2 regions of the Dehalobacter sp. DCM genome follow, and region 1 is predicted to be linked to the other one. Evidence: a T-box and tRNA genes for the amino acid it is inferred to sense, from the RefSeq annotation. Region 1 holds a T-box; the other holds one or more tRNA genes.
The links. The T-box of region 1 lies ahead of thrS (threonine--tRNA ligase). A T-box ahead of a tRNA ligase gene usually reads a tRNA of that ligase, here a tRNA-Thr.

Region 1 (9,356 bases):
AAAAAATGTCCTGGTTATTGGAGCCGGAGACGGCGGAAGTGTCAGAGAGTTAACGCGATATACGACGATTGAAAATATTGACATGGTTGAAATCGATAAACTGGTCGTCGATGTGTGTCGTCAGTATTTGCCCACAACTGCCGGCAAACTGGATGACCCCAGGGTCCACCTTTATTTTGAAGATGGCCTGCGTTTTGTCCGTTCCAAAGAGAATCTGTACGATTTGATCATCGTCGATTCGACAGATCCGTTCGGGCCGGGTGAAGGACTCTTTACGAAGGAATTTTACGGGAACTGCTTTAAAGCTTTAAAGCATGACGGAATTCTTGTCAATCAGCACGAAAATCCGTATTATGATACCTATGCCCAAGCGATGCAAAGAGCACATCTGCGTATCCGGGAGTCTTTCCCGATCTGCCGGGTCTATCAGGCACATATTCCCACATACCCCTCCGGACACTGGCTATTTGGTTTTGCATCAAAGAAATACGACCCGGTTGCCGATATCCACGAAGCCGGATGGAATAGCCTCGGACTAAAGACTAAGTACTACAACACACAAATCCATAAAGGGAGCTTTGCGCTGCCGAGTTATGTTTTAGAGTTATTGAACGAGAACATCTGATGATTAACACGGATATGTGCAGATAATCCACCCGTGACACCTAAAAAGGGGCGTACCGAATTTTAGTTTTGGTACGCCCTGTCACTTTATAAGGTTGACAACGCTAATTAATAGGTTATGTATTTAATAAGCCCTGAAGCGTCTCGATATGATGGTATTCGTCCTGAAGATTATGGGTAATGACAGCGAGTGTATCCGAATCCCATGAAGCTGACTGAATAATCTTTTGGTAGTCAGTTACTGCTTTTTGTTCTGTCCAAATTCCAGCCTTAATCATCGCGTTTTTACCCAGTAAACGGCTGGTAAGACCAATAATCATACCGGCGAGCCAGAATGTCCAGCGAAAGGTGCCAGGCCGTGCGCCATATTCATAGAGCTTTATTTGAAAGTCCTGTACATGCGTCATTTCGTTACCCATTGCTTGTATGATGATTTGGTTGAGAGCATTTTTCTGTTTTGTAATCTGAAATTTATAGATATTGACTGCCATAATTTCAAACGTATGCAATTTTTTCAGACCCGACCGGATGTTTGCTAACTGCAAAGGATCAACAGAATCGCACCGAAAGCGTATATCCTGGGGTTCAACGGGTCCTCGAATATGATATGTTTCCATTATGTTCTCCTCCCCTCGAAAAATCTCCTGACACTATTATAGCGATGTATTCGACACGGGACAATATAGCCTATGCCCATTCCCGTCATGTATAATAGGCAATAGGGCGAAAAATACATGAAAATTTTGAAAATAACCGATGATTGGTGGAGTGAAGACGATGATCATTTATGATATTACAAAGATGCTTTTTCCCGGTATGGCTGTATATCCCAATGATCCGGTGTTTCGTATGCGCCAAGTATATTCGATTGAGCAAGACGGTTATACTCTCTCGGAAATTACTCTTGGTTCACATACGGGTACGCATCTGGATGCGCCTTGCCATTGCTTGCCGGGGAAGGAAGGGGTTGATCAAATCCCGTTAGAATATCTTATAGGCCCCGCCAAAGTGATTCAAATCCAAACTGAAGTGATACACGAGGAAGATATTATTGATAAAGGGATTAATCGCGGTGACAGGATTCTATTTAAAACGCAGAATTCACTTCTTAATGATCACGAAAAATTTCAAGAAAAGTATGTCTATCTTTCTGAGGATGCCGCCCGATATCTTGCCGAAAAAAAGATAAAATTAATAGGCACAGATTACTATTCCATCGATGCCTACACCTGTCATGATTATACCTGTCATAAAATACTTTTGGAAGCGCAGATACCAATTTTAGAAGGACTCAATCTTACGGATGTACCCGAAGGAATATATTATCTTGCGGCATTACCACTTAAGATTCTGGGATGTGACGGCAGTCCTGTCCGTGCAGTGCTGCTCCAAGACGAACCCCATTACTCAGAAAGGTGTTCAAGCCCTTGCGTCAGTATACGGTAAACATGATCATCGTTCAAGGAATACACACTGGTTTTCCCTTTGCGATTAATACTGACCAGCTTATTCTGACGAAGGATTCGTAGTTGATGCGAGACTGCGGATTGACTCATTCCCAAAGTGTCGGCTATTTCATTGACATAAAGCTCGTTGTCAAGTAAAGCAAAGAGGATCCGGATACGGGAGACATCGCCAAAAACTTTATAAAAGTCTGCTAATTCCAGAGACAATGCAGTGCCTGGAAGGTTATGCCTGGCTTTTTCCGAGCCGGGGGCTTGAAATAGTGACATAGACACACCTCCTCTTGAGCAGAGAATATTTATTGTATGAGCATATGTACATATGTAATTTTATCATGTGCATTGTCTATGTCAATCGGTAAAGGTCACAGGGTATTATTTTTTTTGGATGTGAAACACACCGGACAGGTGATCCTTAAGATGAGTCCATAGTAAGCCTCCCAGAAAGACAAACCCAAAGAAGCCCATTAATGGATATACTGTCGATATAATCTTAGAAAATCCATATTGAGCAGCTATTACTGCAGCCAATGAAGCGAGACCTGCCCATAGGATCCGCTGTCTATTTCCATAAGCCATCCTTGCAGCAAAACCGTAAAGGATGCTCACCGCGGTTGTATAGATCTCTAAGATGAGAATCAGGCCGAATACTAATGCGAATAGCGGGCTGAACTTTGATGCCAAATATACCATTGGGACCTGAAACGGCAGGATCTCCGGCACGCCGCTGATGACAGCAAGATCGATGGCCAGTATCCCTATACCAAGCCCAAGCCCTCCAAGGATACCTCCCAGAAGGAGGTTTTTTCGGCTATTTGCTTCTACGCCTAATGGGGAAAGAATAGCTACTGCTAGAATAATGTTATACGATACATAGAGGATAGCAGAAAATGGCCAGCTGGTCTGTGATGGGGCTTCAATTGACTCAAGCAAAGCAATTTTCGAGGCGGTTAGAGGATCTGTCATCAAGGAAAATAACGCAACGCCGATAACGGCACAAAGTAGAAATGGCACAACTAACCCGATCACACGAATCACATTTTTAACACCGGTACTGACAGTTAGAAAGGACAGAAGGATTACTGCGATGCTGCCGATAAACGGTGGCAGGCCTAACTGCTCTTCCGCCACTGCGCCGGAACCTGCCGCCATGACCACAAGTACTCCCAGGAAACTGATCGTGATGAACCAATCCATCACAACCCCCAGTCTTTTACCAAAAGTAAAACGGACGAGTTCCAAGTGAGAATCAGCATGTCGTTCTTTCGAAATGAACATGATGAGTATTCCAAAATAGCTAAACAGGATAGCGGAGACAACGATACCAATAAATCCTTTCATTCCATAAAAGGAAAAAAACTGCAGAACTTCCTGTCCGGTTGCAAATCCTGCTCCTACAATTGTACCGATAAAGGCTGCCGCAATCGATAGTGTGGAAAATTGTTTTGTTTTCTTCATTTTTACACCCGCTTTCCTCCGACCATCCGGATCATGGTTCTTGAAGGTTCAGTGATTAACAGACTCCTACAGATATTTATGATATAATTGGCTGGAAATGAACTGAACCGTATGCAGAATAAGTAAATATGGTGTAAAATATTGACTGGATGTCACTTGGCACCGGAACTTGTGGCACCCAGACTGATTTGGGGTATAAAAAATGTACAGGAAAGTGTACAAAGATTTAGAGAACGTTGTACTGGCAGCTATGGAGGTATAAAAATGTCACCTGAAAAAAGTAAAAAATATGCGATTATGATCATTGCAGTATTCTGTCTCATCATTGTGACTGGTATCGGCAATTTTCGGGCACAACAGCTTGCCGTTAATTTAACTGGAGACAGGGTCACCCATGCCATTGATCTAGCGGCGGCCGAGCTCAATCTGGAGAAACTTCAGGAGCTGATCCAATCGCATGATGAAAAAGGTATGTATTATGAAGAATTACGGTCAGATCTTATAAGAATAAAGACTGATCATGAGCTTGAGAATATTTACATACTATACAAAGACGAGTCAAGCAAAGAAAAGTTCTATATCGCTGATGCGAGGCAAGACGATGATCCGATGCATATTATGCCGGGACAGCTTTTAGAAAGGTCATCCTCTGCTATAGAGAATACGTTGAAGGGCAAAGTGGTCCATGATGTGTACTATACAACATCCTTGGGTGAAATGGTCTCCAGTTATCAGGGAATAAAAGATAGCAATGGCAAAACGATTGCTGTAATAGCGGGAGACGTTCAGGCAGGAAGCTTTACTCAATTTCTTTTTCTGACTCGGTATGTACAGATGGGAATTATTGCTGTAAGTTTGATTCTAATCGGGTGTGTATCCCTCATCGGGAAAAAGCGGCTTAAAAATTAATGATAGAACTCTCATAAAATTAAGATCAAGCAACATTGAAATTGAATGAAATGAATAATGAAGAATAAGCAGACCCCCTACCGGAAATATTAGAAAGGTAATGGCATATATATCCGGGGGGGGATTTTCTTTGCGTGGGTATTGTTTGGAAATAGGTTCAAAAAAATATCACCAAGAAATGTCGCAAAAAATTAATGATTTACGTAATAATGATCGGTTGCCGATCGCTATACAAGAAATTAGCGGTGATAGGTATTTATGCCTGCTCTGTACCTATAACAATTTAAATGAAAAACAGAGCAAGACATTGACGATTCGAATTTACAATTATTACTTGGCTAGGGCTTTAGCAGAAACTGTTTTGCAGGATTGGGAAGTCGTGTTTACCAAAAAGGCATTGAAAAGAGACTTTAATATGTCTGACGATGAGATTTCAAGAATCTATCCTCGTATTCAACACTATTTGAACAATGCTGAACACGTATATCTTCCTGAATTAAGAAAACGGCTCTTAATAAAATCACTGCTTGAATTTTTCGATTCGCATAGAAAAATCGATCTGGACGGTTTTATGGACTTTCGTGCTGAAAAGTATAAGCGCGAGCTCAAGAAACAAATTGCACGTGGGGTGAACGCCTGCACCCTTGAACAGGAACATGATGGTTTTATACAGCTGCTTAAGCGCTTTTACCAAGCAAAACCCATGGATAACCGTATACTGCATATGGTCATGAATCAGTTGGAAGGTGTTCATTTCTATGACGCGGCTATGAAAAATATTGATAAAGAGTATACTTGTCTTTCGGAAAATATCATCAGGAACTACGAGTCCTATGAGGATTTACTGATCGGAATTTTGGTGAAATATGCCCCTGGGAAATTAATCATCCATACAGATACCCAGCGGCCGAAGGAAATGCTCATGATCCTCGGTGACGTGTTTGGTGAGCGTTTGACGTATTGTCCTGGATGCTCTCTATGTAAGGAAGAATTGATTGACAATAAACCAAAACAGGTATAATCTATATATTAGTAATTTTATATCCAAACGATGAAGGGGACAGTATCCCGAATGGACTGCAGTACAGAGAGAAATGTCTTGGGCTGGAAGCATTTCTGCAGAGTTGGGGAGAAGACCGCCCTGGAGTGCCGAGCCGAAAGCGATGAATAGGCCGGACGTTGATCTGCGTTAAGGATCCCAAGGAAAATGGCAGAATTGCTTCGCGATTACTGTTTTTGAATTTGGGTGGAACCACGGGTTTTTATAGCTTTCGTCCCATAGATGGGCGGGAGCTTTTTATTTTAGGCATATAAAACAGTGAATTAGATCAAATAATATCAGCGTTATCACGATGACGCAAATAATTAAGGAGTGAAATCAGCATGGTGAATGTAACATTAAAAGATGGTTCTGTCCGCCAAGTAGAACAGGGATCGACGGTTTTGGATCTTGCGGCAGCAATTTCTCAAGGACTCGCCAAAGCTGCCGTCGCTGGCAAAGTAAATGGGGAAGTTAAAGATCTTGTTTTCCCTCTGGAAAAAGATTCACAGGTGGAAATTTTAACATTGGACAGCGAAGAAGGTCTGGAAGTCATGCGGCACTCTGCTTCTCACCTCCTGGCTCAGGCGGTGAAGCATTTGTTTCCAGGAACGGTCTTAGGAATCGGGCCGGCTATCGCTAATGGTTTCTACTATGATTTTGATTCTTCGCATACGTTTACGCCGGAGGATCTGGTTCGGATTGAAGAAGAAATGAAGAGACTAGCTAAAGAAGACTTTAAGTACGAACGCCGGGAAGTAAGCCGTAAGGAAGCACTGGATTACTTTGCAGAAATAGGCGAAAAATTCAAGATTGAGCTTATCAACGATCTGCCGGAAGATGTTAAGATATCGCTATATACGCAGGGAGACTTCACTGATCTCTGTGCTGGCCCGCATGTCCCGGGAACGAAAGTGCTTAAAGCGTTTAAACTGCAAAATTTAGCCGGGGCTTACTGGCGCGGCAGCGAGAAGAACAAAATGCTGCAGCGAATCTATGGATTGGCCTTTGCCAAAAATTCCGATTTAGAAAACTATCTGTTCAAGTTGGAAGAGGCCAAACGGCGCGATCACCGCAAGCTTGGCATGGAACTTGATCTTTTTAGCCTGCATGATGAAGGTCCTGGGTTCCCATTCTTCCATCCCAAGGGTATGGTACTGAGAAACGCGCTGGAGGATTTCTGGCGTAAGGAACATCAGAAACGGGGTTATGTCGAGATTCGGACACCGATTATTCTTAATGTTGGCCTTTGGCAGCAGTCGGGGCATTGGGACCATTATAAAGACAACATGTATTTTACCAAGATCGATGAAGATGATTATGCGGTTAAGCCGATGAATTGCCCAGGTGGTATGATCATGTACAAGACGAAACTGCACAGCTACCGGGATCTTCCGATCCGTTGCGGCGAGCTTGGTTTAGTACACCGTCATGAACTATCGGGGGCTCTGCATGGTCTACTCCGGGTACGGAATTTTACCCAGGATGATGCCCATATTTTTATGCTGCCATCACAGATCAAACAAGAAATCATTGGTGTTATTGACTTAGTAGACTATTTCTATAAAATATTCGGTTTTGAATATCACGTTGAATTGTCGACGCGGCCGGAAGATTCTATGGGATCCGATGAGGACTGGGAAATTGCTACCAACGCTTTAAAAGAAGCATTAGAAGCGAAAGGTATGGCTTACAAGATCAATCCGGGAGATGGCGCATTCTACGGTCCAAAGATAGACTTCCATCTTAAAGACTGTTTAGACAGGACTTGGCAATGCGGCACAATCCAATTGGATTTCCAAATGCCCGAGCGGTTTGATCTGACCTATATCGGCGAAGATGGAGATAAACATCGCCCGGTTATGATTCATCGTGTGGTTTACGGAAGTATTGAACGTTTTATTGCGCTGTTAACTGAACAGTATGCCGGCGCTTTTCCGGTTTGGCTATCACCAGAGCAGGTACGTATTCTGCCCATCAGTGACAAGCACAGCGACTATGCCAGAAAAGTGAAGGATATTATCAGTGGGCAGGAAATAAGAGCTGAACTTGATGAACGGCGAGAAAAGATTAATTATAAAATCAGAGAGGCCCAGACAGAGAAAGTGCCGTTTGCCCTTGTTGTAGGAGATAAGGAAGCCGAAGAAGGGACTGTCTCGGTGCGTCGTTATGGTGAGCAAAAGACCAGCGTGATGAAACTGGAGGACTTTATTACGTTGATCCAGGAAGAAATTAAATCAAAAAAATTACCTTCCTTTAATCAGAACTAACATGAAGACAATGAGATGGATCAAGAATCAGGATCGGGATCAATGCCGCGATGCGATGACGGAAGCGAAACGGCGTTAAACTAACAACGATACAGCCGTACACCTTCAGGAAGTGGAGGGTTCTATTTGATTGAAATGAAGCACTGGAATACATTAAAACCAGGTGAATCTTTTGTGGCTTTCTTTCTTATTCGACGTGTTGAAAGTAAAACGACAAGTGGGGGAAAGAGCTATCTGGATATTGTCATGGGTGATGCGGTTGGAGAAATTACGGCAAGACTGTGGGACAGCAAACAGGAAGACGCACTGCGATTTACCAATAATATACTGGTTAAAGTCAAGGGGAGTATCGTGGAATGGCAAGGAAAGAAACAGGTCAAAATCGATAAGATACGTGAAGCTGCCGACACTGACGGAGTCTCTATTCAGGACTTTGTACCGACTGCACCCCATTCCCCTCAGGATATGTACGCCGAACTTTTAGCGTATATGTCCCGGATCGAAAATGATAAACTCAGAGAAACAGTGGCGCTGCTGATAGAGGAAGCCGGGGAAAGTTTATTGATCCATCCTGCAGCGCTGCAAAACCACCATGCCCTACGTTCAGGGCTCTTGTATCATACGGTGACGATGCTCAAAGCGGGAGAAAAGTTAGCCCAAGTATATTCATTTCTGGATACGGACCTGCTCTTTGCCGGTACGATTTTGCATGACCTTGCAAAATTGGATGAAATCAAAGCCAATGAGATAGGAATTGCCACGGAGTATTCGTGTCAAGGGCAGCTTCTCGGCCACTTGGTACAAGGTATCCTGAAAATTGAAAAGGCGGCTCGCACGGTTGGACTGGATGAAGAAACCACTCTCTTACTTGAACATATGCTCTTGTCTCATCATTATGAACCTGAGTTTGGCAGTCCGAAACGGCCTATGTTCCCTGAAGCCGAGATCCTGCATTATTTAGACATCATGGATGCCCGGATGTTCGATATGCAAAAAGCATTAAGTGAGACCGAAAAAGGGTGTTTCACAGATAAACTTTGGACGTTGGATAACAGAAGGTTATACAAGAGGTGAATATGATGTTCCCGACAAAAGTCAACAAACCGTTTTGGACAGCGATTTGTCTAATTATAATAGGGGTGATGCTTTTTTCCGGATGCAGTATCGGCGAAAAAAAATTACCTTCAGACGAGGCGAATTATTCGATCCGGGTAGGGCTGATTACCAGTCAGGAAGGTGTCGATGATCCCGCTTATCAAATGGCCTGGGAAGGGCTGCAAAAAGCTGAACAGGAGCTAAATGCCGGTATTCAATTTGTAGCGGCTCAAAATGAAAAGGATTATCCCAAGCAGCTTGCGGACTTGAAATCTAAGGGTTGCCAAGTCATATTCACGATTGGAAATTCAGCAACAGCAGCTGTCCTCGAGGCGGCAAAAAGCAATCCCAAAATCAAATATATTTGTTTAGACAGCAGTATCGACGGTCAACTTCCTGAAAATGTACTTGCTGTTACTTACCGGACCGAGGAAGCCGCCTTCCTCGCAGGTTATATAGCCGCAAAAACAACAACATCCCACGTCGTAGGTTATATTG
Region 2 (8,165 bases), 280 kb from region 1:
ACTATTCCGATGCTAATTTATGGGCTGTAAAAACAATAGAATATCCATGGAACTATCAATGTTTTAAAGATAAACCATTTTTCCAATTTGAAGACAAGACAATTATTCCGATATCTGGGAAAATGTTTACAGAACAAGTTTTTCACGAACTGTTTTACAGGGTTAGAAATTGCTATGACGAAGACGATGTTAGGTTTATTAGTTTTTTTGGTAGACCTTTTGAGATTTACATTGCAAATTTATTGGAAAATTGTGCAAAAATGTCATCACTAAAATATGAGGTAATCAAAGAATTTAGATATGGAAAAGATAATAGCAAAAAATCTCCTGATGCGTTTTTAAAGCTAGAGAAAAAACTCATCGTTATAGAAGCAAAAAGTCAAAGAATAAAAGCTGATGCTATTGAAATCAATGACAATAGCCTATTGGAAAAAGAAAAGCAGCGGTTAGTTTTGTCGCCATTAAAACAAATGTGTAATAGATTATCAGAGATTATGATCTGTGAATGTCCGATTGACCTTTCTTCGATTTCCGAAATCTATCTTATAATAATTAATGTATCTGATTTTCCAACTTTACCACCGATTGAAAAAGAATTTTCAGAACAACTAAAGGAGTATAGTAATCTTCCCATAAGAGGATTCATTCATTTAAATATTATTGAGTATGAAATATTATGTTACTTACTAAGTAGGAAAAATGGTCGACCAATAACACGAATCTTAGAAAACTATATTGATACATATGAAAAAACATCTTTTAGAAACTTTCTTAAAGATTCATCTATTCCATATAAACGCCCAGATATAATATCTCGCTATTTAGATAGAGCCTATAAAAGATTCAATGAAATTTTATTCCCGAAAAAATAATAATCAGATGTTCAAAACGAAATAGAATATCAAAGAAAAACAGGTATCACAGAAGGGTGAAAACACTTCCTGTTTTTTAATCAGAGTGGGGCGTAGTTTACATCAATTAAGCTTTTATTGGTTTCCCTACATATGAGAGCTATTGCTTCCACAGACTGCTGTTAGAAAATATCCGAGACATACAATTTCTAGCTATATCTGAAAAGGGAATACCGGATATTCCTTTTTATTATTTTTATGGGTAATTACCTCCATAGCCATATTACTCTATAATTTATGATGTCTTATTAGAGGAAAAGGTAAGGTAATATAGAATATAGAAGTATTAAGTAAGACATCAAGAGAGGGCGAAATAAGCTATGACTTATCCCGTAATATCTTTGTTTAGCGGTGCCATGGGGTTGGATTTAGGATTAGAAAAAGCTGGTTTGGACATTAAAATTGGACAAGACTTCGACCCGTGGTGTGCTAAAACTGCTACATCCAATAGTAAACCATTTGTTTTAGGGGATATTCGTCAATTGCTTATTGAAGACCCTTCTTGCAAGTTTCTACTTGAACCTGCTGGATTGATACCTGGAGAAGCATTCGCCGTGGTCGGGGGGCCGCCATGCCAACCATTTAGTACAGCTGGAAAACGACTAGGAACGCAAGACCCTCGTGGAAGTCTTTTTATGGAGTTTGTAAAAGTAATTAAGGTCGTTCGTCCACGGTTTTTTATAATGGAAAATGTTAAGGGTTTACTATCTGCTGCAATTAAGCATGTGCCGCTAGATGAACGTAACGGAAAACCAGTAGACCCCGAGGAACTTCCTGGTTCAGTATTTCACTTTATTAGAGAGACATTCCAGGAATTGGGATATAAACTTGTTCACGGTATTTTGGATGCATCTCATTATGGTGTACCACAATTTCGAGAGCGTTTATTTATTATTGGCTCTCGAGACTATGAAGATATTTTTTTACCCGTACCTACGCATTTTCAATTTCATCAAGACTTAGGTTATCGCTGGCTAACCTTGCGAGATGCCATAGAGGATTTAGAAGGCAATCCTGGCCCGTATACGACGTTTTCAGCAGAAAGATTAAAGTATTTAAGGCTTGTCCCTATGGGCGGTAACTGGCGTAATTTACCTCCTGATATTGTTGAGTCGGCAATGGGTGGAGCATATAACAGTGGAGGAGGAAAAGTTGGCTTTTATCGTCGTTTAGATTATGAGCAACCCTCTCCAACTCTTGTAACAAGTCCAGTACAAAAAGCAACAATGCTTTGTCATCCAATACAGGATAGGCCGTTATCAATTAGAGAATATGCTCGGATACAACAATTTCCTGATGATTGGATAATTGAAGGTAGCATTAGTGATTGTTATCGTCAAATAGGCAACGCTGTTCCCCTAGGATTAGGAAAAGCAGTTGGGCAAATGTTGTTAGCGGTTGCAAATGGAACGGCTAAAATTAATACAAGACGTTTTCGAGGGACTTCAATTCATGATAATTTGGCTAGAATTCAAAATATTATGTTAGAAGCTAATTAAAAAAGGTGTTGTTTTAATGGTTAATTCTTTGGAGTTAGAACAAAAAATCAGTGACTTATTGGACGACTTTTACAGAAGACGTATTGATAAGATTAAAACTTTGAAATTGAATCATGCATTATCAAGAAAAAATCCCTATTTGTATAGAGCAATAGGGGTTCAAAAAGCATCGGATATAGTTGAGGGGTTATTATCTGCCTATATGTCCAGTAGTGATGAAGGGATTTTTGGTGACGCTTTTTTTGAGCCATTAGCAAAGTTTGCTTCTGGCGGTGTCGTATCACCATCCGAAGGGGTGGATGTGGCTAGAGAAACGGAAGCAAGCTACTCTGCCATAGCTGTAAAAAGCGGGACGAATGTTTTCAACGCTCAAAGTCGAAGAAGACAAGGTGATGATTTTAAAGCATTAGAAAACCGTTTGCGAAAATTACAGAAACATTTTGATCCGGTCGTTGGTTATTGCTATGGGAAAAAACAGCAGAGCAAGAATTCTAAAGCAGCATTCCGAGAACTTGCAGGACAGGCTTTTTGGGAGTTTATTACTGGTGATTCTGACTTTTATCTAAAGATAATTCAGTTAATGAAAGATAAACCTCAAGAGCATTTGATTGAATATAAAGCTGCTTGGGACTCAGCTATTAATCGTTTTACGCATGAATTTATCGAAGAATTCTGCGATGAAGATTATAATATTGATTGGGAAAAGCTAGTAAAATTTAATAGCGGGTTACCACTTCAAAAGGGGAAATGAAAACATTACTTGCTAAACAGATACTAGATGTTTTAACGAAGAGGAATAAACTCTTCGTTTTCTACTTCAATCGGTATGCTCACTTTTCAATATTCTTAACAGGATACAGAAAATGACTATTGCCAACGTTTTTAAACATTGGTAATATTAGATAAGCAGAGTAATGATGAATTGCTTAATTAAGTCTATGAAAACTTGAAATGCTGATTATAAGCCACGATGTGGCTCAGGGGTAGAGCAGCTCACTCGTAATGAGCAGGTCGTCGGTTCGATTCCGACCATCGGCTCCACTGAAAACATAGACACCGCAATGATTTGCGGTGTTTTTGATTTTATAAACTAAGCTTATTTGTCCTAACACTGCAATGCGTTGCAACCCGATTATTTTCGTTGTAAGATTATAGCAATCTGGATAAGCAGCAGCCATATTTTCCAACTGCAACAAAGGAGTATGAGAAGACAAGGGGGAATTAGATGATCAGCGCAGCAGATCAAAGGTTTCGTGAGCTGAATAGGCTGTATGAAACGGCCTTTGGCGAACGCATACCACTGATGATGATCCCGGAGACTGAAACAATTGATGGTTTGTGGAAAAATATCCACGATAGCCTGGTTGCTGGAAAGAACTTACTACCTGAACTATATGAATGGATAGATGATGTCTTATATTAAGAACCACTTTCTTTATTAAGGTGGGTTTTTCGATACTGTTCATACCCCTAAGACGTGTCATGAAGCGTTGAACGTTTAATCTAACACCAAAAGAAAGCCAAACGTTGCTTTACAATAGTGGAAGTCAGAAATAACAAAAACACAGGAAAAGTCAAAAAAGCCATAGGGCTTTTTTTTGTGTCAGGAAGTAAATACCTTTAATAAGACAAATTCGAGCGAGCATATTAATGAATATAGAGTAACTGTAAAGAGGTGGATCGCTACAATAGAGCAATAAGTAACTATTTTGGATGTTTTAGTAAGTTTAAATCTGGTGAATCTATTAAGGAGTGATTTGATCTGCCCATTTACAGCCTTCAAGGATGACGTTTTATGAACAAATTACCATACATTTTAATTTTTTTAATGACCATAGCAGATACTTTGTTTACCGCAGTGGGAATGACTAAAGGAATCATCGCGGAAGCCAATCCAATCATTAAATGGATTTTTAGCGTTAATACAACACTAGCTTCCGTTACCGTAGTCATGTTTGTCGGTGTCTTGCTATTAATGATTTACAGATTCCGAAACCACATACGTTGGATAAAATATGGTCTGGGCTTGTTGGTTATAGCAAAGGTAGGAGTTTTAATACTGCACTTGAGGTGGATTATAGAAGTTATATAGTACTGATTATGAAAATTGATACCCTCAATAACAAAAAAACGACTATGATCTGTGAAGATTAAGTCGTTTTCTTTCATAAGTTAATATCCCTTAACGAAGTATACCTTATAGTAATGTACTCTGTTTAATTATTCCAGGCGGATACTTCCTTGCGTATCCAGCCGGCTAATTCATCAAAGCCCTGACCGGTCTTTGCAGAAACTTCAAAAATAATAATATCGGGGTTTAATCGGGTTGCGCGTTCCCTAACAGCAGCAAGGTCAAAGTCAAAATAATCCAAGCAATCTATTTTATTGATGATCATGATATCGACAGTCTGGAAAATCAAGGGATATTTCAGGGGTTTATCGTCGCCCTCGGGCACGCTGAGGATCATGGCTTTTTTGGACGCACCGGTATCAAATTCAGCGGGACAAACAAGATTTCCAACGTTTTCCAGAATGACAAAATCCAGATCGTCAATTCCAAGGTTGTCAATTCCCTGTTTTGTCATATAGGCGTCAAGGTGACACATACCGCCGGTATGAAGCTGAATTGCCTTAATTCCAGTCTTGGCAACTTTTTCGGCATCCACAGCGGAATCAATATCAGCTTCCATGACCCCAATGTTCATTTCATTTTTTAATTTTTCAATGATGCGCAGAACAGAGCTGGTTTTACCTGAACCAGGAGAGGACATAAGATTAAGCAAAAAGGTTTTGTTCTTCTTCAGCTCGTCTCTAAGTTTATCTGCCTCCATATCATTGTTTTCAAAAATGCTTTGTTTAATTTCGATAATTTTTACACTATCCATTAAAAACACCTCATTATGATATTTCTTTTTTCTTATTTTATCATAAGAGCTTAATAATACAAAATATAGCATTTGACATTTATGTGTTTGTACAATAAAATTTTTAGCAAATATATCTTCTGGGATAATCGATTGAAAAGTTAAAATATTTTTGCTAAACTTTTGTCACGGGCAAGAAACTTGTTTGTTTAATATAAACAGTCCTATATTAAACAAAGGAACTTATTGGCAATACATTTGAGTATGGAGGCACAGATGATAGATTTAAAGATATTAACGGATGCCGTTGGTGACCTTGATGAAGACGCCCTTATGAATATGCTGAACAATTTTGTTGCTTCACATCCTTCGCCAGAAGAAGGTCAGGCAGTTGTTGCGGCTTGTCAACTGGGAATGGCTAAAGTCGGTGACTTATTCGAAAGTGGCGAATACTTTGTTGGTGACCTTATTTTTGCTGGCGAACTTCTTACCCAATCTATTGAGATTCTCAAGCCTGTGATCGGCGGGGGAAACACAGCTAAGGTAGGAAAAATCGTTGTCGGAACAGTAGAAGGTGACCTGCACGATATAGGGAAGAATATCTTCAGGAGCATGTGCGAAGCTGCCGGATTCGAAGTCATTGATCTGGGAATTGACCAGAGTCCCAGTGCATTTGTTCAAAAAGTAAAAGAAGTACGACCCGATGTGGTGGGTATGAGCGGTGTATTGACTTTAGCGTTAGACTCCATGAAAAAGACTGTCGAGGATTTAACTACAGCCGGAGTACGTGACAGTGTCAAAATCATCATCGGTGGTAACCCGGTAACACAAGAAGCTTGTAAACAGATTGGTGCCGACGCCTTTACCACTAATGCTGCTGAGGGAGTAAAGATCTGTCAGGCTTGGGTTCAATAGATAACACGTTAAGTACGGAATTACGACAGGTCCTATAAAATTTTTCAAATAATTGCAAAATTTTTTAAAAAGAATATTTACAAAGCTGAAATAATGTATTATAACCTGAATTCCGAAGCAAATTAGATAAAATAACAGCGCAAACCCTTGGTATATAAAGGATAGCGCTGTTTTTGTTTTATCAAATTCTCATGGTGTAATTTAGCTCTTTTTAGTATCAGCTAAAATATTTTTTATCTCTTTTAGCGTGAGGAACTCTTTTGAAAAATCAACGCCCAAGACATCTTTCAATGCTAAAGATATCTCATCAACATGATCAAAGATGTATAGGTTTTTGTCTACTCGCGTACATTCTATTTTTCGTAAGCTATCAAGAATGTGCGTTGCCGAATACTTTCCATCAAATTGGTGCTGAAGAATCCGAATGATGGCCAGAGCCATAAAACAAATAAGGAAGTGCGATTCTATGCGGTCTTGCTTGGAAAGGTAAATCGGTCTGGTTTTTAGGTCGCTCTTCGTGATTTTAAAAGATTCTTCAATCCGCCAAAGCCCACGGTAGATTTCGATGATTTCCGTATCAGACTTATCCAGTTCACTGGTAACGATGGCATAGTACCCATCAAATTTTTCTTCTTCCCGAAGTTTTGCCTCATCAAATACCGGTCGTTTGTTTGCGGTAATGATCTCGCCGGTTTCTTTATCGTATTCAAGATTTTTAACGTATTTGGCAGCACCGTAGGAAGTGGCCCTATTGTACTTACCAGGGTCTCTTACAAGCTCCATCGCTTTAAGTAAAGCCGGTTCTCTTTCAGCTTTGGCACGTCGATCATAGTCTCTTGAATAAAAAATGATCTGCTTTTCATCAATGCGTTTTTTCACCGGTTTATTGTCGTTTCCGACGACACTGATCTCTCTGGGATAGATTCGTGATTTAATCTTGTAGTCATCGCCGATCCAAGTATAGCCGTCCTCATCAAAGACATAGTCTTTCAGTTCCTTATGAGCCCCTCGAACGGTCTGGCTGTACACATACCCGTCGCCGCGCATGACGTGGTAGTTAATGTTCTTTGCTGTGTTGTTTCCCTTATCGGCGACAATAATAACACGACCTATGTCATACTCTCTTTTCAGCTCAGCCAGCATGGGACGCACCGTTTCGCAGTCATTGGTGTTTCCCGGGAAAAGCTTGTAGGAGATTGGGATACCCATCGTATCCATAAATAAACCCATCTGAATGATTGGATCAGGGCGATGTTCTTTAGAGACACCTTTCTTCTTCATGTCGTCTTGTTCGTCGATCTCGAAATAGTAATTGGTTACATCGTAGTATACCAACTCTGTCGTTCTGCCGCAGAGAGCTTTAACCTTGTTATGGAGATGGACCTGTAAGTCATCTCGGTACTTGGCAATGATACTTAATGCTCCGTACACATTATCCAGCGAGAAATCCATATTTTCAAAGTACCGGTCTTTGTTCTCGAAGGCTTTTTTCTTTGAAGCCGGATCTCTAAGGCGTTCAAAGATCAATAACTTAACAACATTGTTCAGGATATATTCAATATTCAGATTCCGCGCCCTGTTAACAAAAAAAGTATGGAGTTCAAGATCGTGATATATCTTACTTAATGCAGCATAGCCGAAATACTTTCTGTTCATATTACCAATAGTTAGAGTAGCAGCCCTGTTAATCTTAATCTGATCGATGGATTTAGATAGCTTCTCCTCAGCATCCATTTTTTCAACGACTGAAGTGAAGTGTTCAATTGGATCGGGATATATTTTTTCAAGGACATCCACGTAACCAAACGATTCAATGGTTCGCGTTCGCGATTGTTTTCTTACAGGATCATAAAAGTTTGTGGCAGCTGACAAATAGGTTCTGCCTGTCTTAGAGTGAAATGCTTTTTTTAAATACATGAAAACACCTCGCGTTCACTTAGACTATATACTTAATTATATCACAATACGTTACATTA

Region 2: it encodes a tRNA-Thr, which carries the amino acid that the T-box ahead of thrS (threonine--tRNA ligase) is inferred to sense. The anticodon was not compared.

The regions. Positions count from the first base shown of each region.
Region 1 is NZ_CP092282.1:584,901-594,256, forward strand. It holds gene speE (polyamine aminopropyltransferase) at 1-625, shown strand, start outside; gene LPY66_RS02940 (demethoxyubiquinone hydroxylase family protein) at 741-1,241, opposite strand; gene LPY66_RS02945 (cyclase family protein) at 1,381-2,070, shown strand; gene LPY66_RS02950 (ArsR/SmtB family transcription factor) at 2,028-2,357, opposite strand; gene LPY66_RS02955 (YkvI family membrane protein) at 2,463-3,545, opposite strand; gene LPY66_RS02960 (hypothetical protein) at 3,810-4,454, shown strand; gene ytxC (putative sporulation protein YtxC) at 4,633-5,475, shown strand; T-box leader at 5,497-5,736, shown strand; gene thrS (threonine--tRNA ligase) at 5,838-7,763, shown strand; gene LPY66_RS02975 (3'-5' exoribonuclease YhaM family protein) at 7,899-8,837, shown strand; gene LPY66_RS02980 (BMP family lipoprotein) at 8,840-9,356, shown strand, end outside.
Region 2 is NZ_CP092282.1:867,860-876,024, forward strand. It holds gene LPY66_RS04215 (hypothetical protein) at 1-872, shown strand, start outside; gene LPY66_RS04220 (DNA cytosine methyltransferase) at 1,232-2,410, shown strand; gene LPY66_RS04225 (PmeII family type II restriction endonuclease) at 2,427-3,161, shown strand; tRNA gene LPY66_RS04230 (tRNA-Thr) at 3,375-3,451, shown strand; gene LPY66_RS04235 (hypothetical protein) at 3,636-3,833, shown strand; gene LPY66_RS04240 (DUF5658 family protein) at 4,206-4,502, shown strand; gene hypB (hydrogenase nickel incorporation protein HypB) at 4,627-5,295, opposite strand; gene LPY66_RS04250 (cobalamin B12-binding domain-containing protein) at 5,551-6,189, shown strand; gene LPY66_RS04255 (IS1634 family transposase) at 6,391-8,106, opposite strand.